DNA from 2 places in the Cupriavidus sp. GW823-FHT07B10 genome. Region 1 is predicted to be linked to the other one. Evidence: predicted binding sites of a transcription regulator. Region 1 holds the regulator's gene; the other holds the start of a gene.
The links. The regulator LexA, encoded in region 1, represses DNA repair genes until DNA is damaged. The targets are predictions, from matches to a motif close to ACTGTATNNNNATACAGT.
Positions count from the first base shown of each region.

Region 1 (3,409 bases):
GTATAGCGCAGGGCATCGCGTTCCGCCAGGGTGGCGGCAAGCCGAAGCTGGTTCAACGCGGGACCTCTTGCTGGTTGCAATCCATGCTGCCGTGGCCGACGCTGTCAGCCATGGCGCGCACCGCAGTCCGCACTCAGGCGGCCTGGCCTTCGGTGGTCGTTTGCGCGGCCTTGCGGGCTTCTTCGCGCTGCACTTCCTTCATCATCGGCGAAGGTGCGGTCTCGGCCTTCTTGGTCTGCACGATCAGGTGGCGCAGGACGGCGTCGTTGAACTTGAACGCGTGTTCCAGTTCAGCCAGCGTTTCCTTGCCGCATTCGATGTTCAGGCAAACGTAGTGAGCCTTGGCCAGCTTCTGGATCATGTAAGCCATCTGGCGACGGCCCCAGTCTTCCACGCGGTGAACGTTGCCGTTCTGCGAGGTCACGAGCTGCTTGTAGCGCTCGATCATGGCCGGCACTTGTTCGCTCTGGTCCGGATGGACGATGAAGACGATTTCGTAATGACGCATTGACGCTCCTTTTGGATTAGCCACCCGGGCGTCACGAGTCCGGTGTGGCAAGGTTGAATAGCCTTACATTATAGCGCGCATGGCGGCAAGTGCGCAAGCCGCTGATTACACAGGCAAATCAGTACACAGGCAAATCAGGCGTTGGCAAACACGGCCTGCAGCCTTGCCGGATCCCGCGCCAGGCCTGAGTCGGCTGCCAGCGCCAGGGCCAGCAGCACGCGCGCCTTATAGGGATTGAGGTCCGTTGCGGAAACAAAAGCTCCATCCGTCGGGCTGAGCTGGGGCGGAATCGCCACATGGCCGGCCCCGGTGCGGGAACTGCGCACCACGGCCACCCCCGCGGCAGCGGCATCGGCCAGCGCCCCGGCCAGCACCTCATGCACCGAGCCATTGCCGGCGGCAGCCACCACCAGCCCGGCTACACCCGCGCGGACCAGCGCATCCACTGCCACCCTGCCCGGCTGCGCGTAGCTCGCCACGATCTCCACCATCGGCCACGCCGCCGGCATCGGCCCGATCACCCAGGCCGCGCGTGGCGCGCGGGCGAAGCGCACGTAGTCGTCCTGCACGAAACCCAGCGGCCCGCAGGCCGAGACAAAGGCGTCCACCGCCGATGTGTGGGCCTTGGCCACATCCCGCGCAGCGTGGATCTGCTGGTTCAGCACCACCAGCACACCCTTGCCGCGCGCATCGGGATGAGCGGCCACGCGCACCGCATCCAGCAGGTTCAGCGGCCCATCGGCCGACAGCGACGTCGACGGCCGCATTGCCGCTGTCATCACCACGGGCACCGGACACGATTGCGTCAGGTGCAGCGCCATCGCAGTTTCTTCCAGCGTATCGGTGCCGTGGGTGATCACGATGCCAGCCACGTCGGGCTGCGCGGACCAGTGCTCAACCCGCGCCGCCAGCGTTTGCCAGAGCGTGAAGGTCATGTCCTTGCTGTCGACCTGGGCCACCTGCTCGGCCTCGATGCGAGCCGCCGACTGCAGCGCGGGCACCGCTGCCAGCAACGACGACACCGGCACGGTCGCCGCCTGGTAGCGTGCGCTGCTGGCAGAGTTTCCAGCCGCGCCAGCAATGGTGCCGCCGGTGGCCAGTACGACGATGCGAGGCAATTGGGTCATGGAGCGTGCAAAGAAAGTGGAAAGGCAGGAATGCCGATTGTAACGGGCGCGCCCCGCCTCGCCGCGGCTCTCGCCGGTGATCCGCATTCCGTCCATGAGACACGCCCCAAAAATTCTGCTTGCGCTCAGGCCGATACTGTATAAAATCACAGCATACTGTTTAAACATACAGTGCCCGGTCAGACGGATGCAGGATAAAGGATCGACCGATCCTCTTACCCGAAACCCCGCGGCCCCGCACGGAACGGCGATCCCATGGCGACCCTGACACCCCGGCAGCAGCAGATTTTCGATCTGATCCGCAACACGATCCGCCGCACCGGCTTTCCGCCCACGCGCGCCGAAATCGCCGCAGAGTTTGGCTTCTCCTCGCCCAATGCCGCGGAAGAACACCTGAGGGCGCTGGCACGCAAGGGCGTGATCGAACTGACCCCGGGCGCTTCACGCGGCATCCGCCTGAAGGTGGCACGCAGCGATTCGGAAATGCCCGACCAGTTTTCGTTGCCGATGGCCGGCGTGATGCAGCTGACGCTGCCGCTGGTGGGCCGCGTTGCTGCCGGCAGCCCGATACTCGCCGCCGAGCATATCGACCGCCAGTACCAGGTCGACGCCTCGGTCTTCGACGAACGCCCCGATTACCTGCTGCGAGTGCGCGGCCTGAGCATGCGCGATGCCGGCATCCTCGACGGCGACCTGCTGGCCGTGCGCCGCGCCAGCGAAGCCGCCAACGGCAAGATCGTGGTGGCGCGCCTGGGTGATGACGTGACCGTCAAGCGCCTGCAGCGGCGCGGTGGCCATATCGAACTGATCGCAGAAAACCCGGACTTCACCAACATCATCGTGGAGCCTGGCGAGGAGTTCTCGCTGGAAGGCATCGCCGTCGGGCTGATCCGATCTTCCGGCTTCTAGCCGGGCACCGCAGGCCAACCGCCTGCGCGGGCCCACCCGCTTCCATTGCTTTGCAGACGCCGCCCGGCTTGCCGGGTGTTGACCCCGCTTTGCCTAAAAGAGGTGCCACCATGCCGCAAATCCACCAAGTCGCCGCCCGTCGCCCGGTCAAGCCCGTGCCGTTCCGCCAGAGCAAGGGCGTACGCGTCTACCAGGGTACGCAGCGCCGCACCATGGTCGGCAGCATGGCGGCGATCTGCCGCATGCTTGAACTCGAAACCGCCGAAAAGCTGGCCGCCTGAAATCTGCCGGCTGTCTCCGAGCAGCTGCGGGCGCCGTCCTCAGCTACGCGGCGCACACGCCTTGGCTTCGGCTTCCAGCTCCGTCGGCGTCAGCTGCGGGAACCACGTATCGCTCTTGCGCAGCTCCAGCGCCGTACCATCCGGCTTCGCCGTCAGCGAAATCAGATAGGCATATTGGTATTCACCGCCAGACGTGGTCTGGCCGATGCGGATCTCGGTCTGGCTCTTCGCCGGATAGTTGACGACCGCGGCGTCATCGCCCAGATTGTTGCGCAGGCATTTCGCAACCTCACCCATCTTGGCGGGCGTGAACAAGCGCATCGGCGCACGCGCGCGAATGTCCTTTTCAGAAGTGCCGGTGGCACACCCTGCCACCATGGCTGCCATCGCTACGCCAACCGCTGCCGCTCGAACAGACATACCGCCCCCGGGAAATGCAGAACGGCGCCCTCGCGAGGCGCCGTTCTGGGAAATGCTTTGGGGTGGCTGATGGGACTCGAACCCACGACGACAGGAATCTCAATCCCGGCATCAATCGCCATTTTCCCCTTTGGAATCAACGCTTTCGGCCTCGTTTTTTTCCC
Region 1 is NZ_JBXAGS010000017.1:170-3,578, reverse strand. It holds gene priB (primosomal replication protein N) at 1-56, opposite strand, end outside; gene rpsF (30S ribosomal protein S6) at 134-508, opposite strand; gene AC1Q6V_RS26840 (asparaginase) at 643-1,635, opposite strand; gene lexA (transcriptional repressor LexA) at 1,891-2,544, shown strand; gene AC1Q6V_RS26830 (hypothetical protein) at 2,655-2,825, shown strand; gene AC1Q6V_RS26825 (hypothetical protein) at 2,865-3,212, opposite strand.

Region 2 (3,409 bases), on a different contig from region 1:
CCGTAGCTCACGTTGCTGCCGTCCGAGAGCGTGACGGATTTTTGCTCGGGGCTGAGCTTGACGACACGGCTGTCGGAGCGCACGTCGATGTCGTGATCCGCGTAGAACGTCGGTGGCCGCATTGGCAGCCAGTCCGCGTTTGCTGTCCCGGCGAGGTAGTCTTTCGACAGATTCGGCCGATCGTACGGCAATGAGCGATCGGCACTCAGCAGCGTGACGGGGCCGCTATAGCCTTCGCGCCGCAGGGTTTCGACCGCGGCAGTCCCGGCGCCGCCGCCGCCGATGATCACCACGGATTCAGGGAGCCGGGCCGAGGCAAGCCTCGGTGGCCGCACCGCCGGCAGCGCGTCGCGGACGAAGGCCTTCCCGTCTTGCTGTTCCACGCGCCAGCATTTCAGATCGTCCTGGGCGGGCGGCCCGAGGACCTCGCCGGTGCGAAGACTGAAGCAGGCGTGATGCCACGGACATCGGATCGTATCGCCGACCAGCAGGCCGTCCGCCAGTGGCCCGCCATAGTGGGTACAGGTCGCACCGATGGCAAACAGTTCATCAGCCCGACGCACAAGCAAGACCGGTTTGCCGCCAACCTGGCCTGTGACCATGCCGCCGTCAGCAAGGTCAGCCAGCGGCACGCCCTGGGTGAGATCGGGCTTATCCGTGGAGGAAGAGCTTTTGGTCATTGCGTCTCTCCTTGCCGGTCATGGCACAGGGCCATTATCGACCTCGAGGCCGCCAAATGAAAGGCGCATGCAGCGTAACAAACTGCGCGACGGCACGGATATTATTCACGCATGGCCAGCCTCCTTTCCTGACGAAGGGTCATCCGGATGAATACCCCATGAACAGACCCGCCCGCTTCGCTATCGGCAAGCGCATCGCACCCGCACGCTTTCTGCTGTGCGGCGCCATATTGATCGTTGCGACCTTTGCCGCGGGTGCGCTCGGCGCAGAGCCACGCATCGCCCTGCTGATCGGCTTCGATCTCGCGGCCCTTGTCTTCCTTGGCGCCGCGCTGCCGCTGTTGCGCGCCGATGCTGCGGCCATGCGGCGCACGGCGGAACACAACGATGCCAACCGCACAGCGCTGCTCACGATCACCGTGCTGCTCTCGATGGTGATCCTGGTCGCAATCGGCACGCTGATCGCGCGCCCCGAGACACCGCACTGGGCCGACATCGCGCTGATCGTCGCCACGCTTATCCTTTCCTGGCTTTTTGCCAACACCGTTTTCACGCTGCACTATGCGCATCTCTACTACCTCCAGACCGCCACCGGCGACCAGGGCGGACTGCAGGTGCCGGGCGTGCAGCACCCCAGCTATTGGGACTTCCTCTATTTCAGCTTCACGCTGGGCATGACTTTTCAGACTTCTGACGTGACCATCGCCGGCGCACACATGCGCAGGGTGGTCCTGGGCCACTGCGTGGCCGCGTTCCTTTTCAACATGGGGATTCTGGCGTTCACCGTGAACGCCCTGGGTGGCTTGTAGCCAACTTGGCCTTTCGCCCGAAGTGTTCCTGGACAAACTCCTTGCATCCCTCTGGATACTGTATATATTTACAGTACCTGTATGGATGAACAGTAGGAGTCCCGTCCATGGAACACCTGATCCGTGTGCAAAACGACTATGACCGCCAGGTGCTTGCCTGGCTGCGCGGTCGCATCGGCGATGCCGCGCTGCAGACCGCGGCGCTGCGCCTGGGCGGCCAGCGCAAGCCTTATCTGTCAACGATCTGCCGCAGCCTGGGCATCCGCCCGCCCAGCCGGCGCCAGTTCGCGGCCGAGGCGGCGCGCATGCACCGCGCGGTGGGCGATACCTACCTGGCCCGTATCCGCGAAATCCTTGGCCAGTCACCTGCCGAAGCTGCGCTGCGCCAGTAAGCAGTAGCCGATCACCGGCCATGCCGGCGCCACCAAGCTCGCGCCGGCCGTATCATGAAGCCCCGTTGCCGTCACACGGCACGGGGCTTTTTTCATCCCTAGCCAAGGCCGATATGAGCGAACACCGCATCCCTACCGCCGCCCTGCACCAGTGGGTGGCCGATCTCTGGCTTGCCGCGGGCAGCAGCGCGCAAGAGGCGCGCCTGACGGCCGACCACCTGGTCGGCGCCAACCTGAGCGGGCATGACTCGCACGGCGTCGGCATGATCCCGCGCTATGTGCTGGCCTGGCAGGCCGACGAGCTGCAGCTGAACCAGCAGGTCAGCGTGCTGCACGATGCCGGCAGCATGCTGAGCCTGGACGGCAACCGCGGCATGGGCCAGGCGGTGACGGCGCAGGCCATGAACATGGCCATCGGCCGCGCGCGCGAGCATGGCGTCTGCGTGATGGGCCTGCGGCAGTCGCACCACCTGGGGCGCGTGGGCCACTGGGCCGAGCAGGCCACCGCCGCCGGCATGATCTCGATCCATTTCGTCAACGTGCTGTCCAAGCCCATCGTGGCACCGCACGGCGGCTACGATGCGCGCTACGGCACCAACCCGTTCACCATCGGCGTGCCGGTGGCGGGCGAGCCGCCGCTGGTGCTGGACTTCGCCACCAGCGCGATTGCGCTGGGCAAGGTGCGTGTGGCCCACAACAAGGGCGTGCCGGTGGCGCCCGGCTGCCTGCTGGACGCGCATGGCGAGCCCAGCGCCGATCCTGCCGTGATGTACCCCGCCGACGGCGCGCCGCAAGGCGCGCTGCGGCCCTTTGGCGAACACAAGGGCCATGTGCTGGCCGTGATGTGCGAGTTGCTGGGTGCCGCGGTCACCGGCGGCCACACCATCCGCCCCGAAACGCTGCGGCATGAGCACGCGGTCTGGAACAACATGCTGGCGATCGTGTTCGATCCCGCGCGCCTGGGCAACAGCACGTCATTCGGGCATGAGGTGGCGGCGTTCGCCGACTGGATGAAGGCCTCGCGGCTGCAGCCGGGGCAGGATGGCATCCGCCTGCCGGGCGAGCCCGAACGGGCCTGGCGCGCCGCCCGCGCCACTCATATGCCGGTCGACGCCGGCACGCTGGCGCAGCTGGACGACGCGGCCGCGCGGGTGGCGGCCGCGCGCGCCAGTGCGCATCCTGCGCCGGGACCGCTGTCTGCGCTGGCGTGCGACTGACTAGCTGTTTTGTCGAGTTTCCCACTTAGTCGCGGATCAATTTGTTTGTGAGGCATCCCACGATGCGCATCATGCTCAGCGCAGGGCCGTGACGAACGCATCCGCAAAGAATGCGCCAACCGGCAAACCGCATATACGGGCGAAATCCTGTCGGGCGCTCTCCACCACGACTGGCGCCCCGCACGCATAAACGTGGTAAGCCGCCAGATTGTCGATATCCTCCATCACAGCCCGATGAACCCATCCGGTACGCCCCCCCCAGGCGTCCGCCTCGCAGGCGTCGGACACCACGGGGGTGTAGGAAAAGCCGT
Region 2 is NZ_JBXAGS010000005.1:440,466-443,874, forward strand. It holds gene AC1Q6V_RS14380 (FAD-dependent oxidoreductase) at 1-680, opposite strand, end outside; gene AC1Q6V_RS14385 (DUF1345 domain-containing protein) at 737-1,489, shown strand; gene AC1Q6V_RS14390 (CppA family protein) at 1,597-1,881, shown strand; gene AC1Q6V_RS14395 (malate/lactate/ureidoglycolate dehydrogenase) at 1,995-3,098, shown strand; gene AC1Q6V_RS14400 (2Fe-2S iron-sulfur cluster-binding protein) at 3,174-3,409, opposite strand, start outside.
Region 2: a site for LexA is predicted at 1,547-1,564, ahead of AC1Q6V_RS14390 (CppA family protein). Genes of this name have one in related genera too.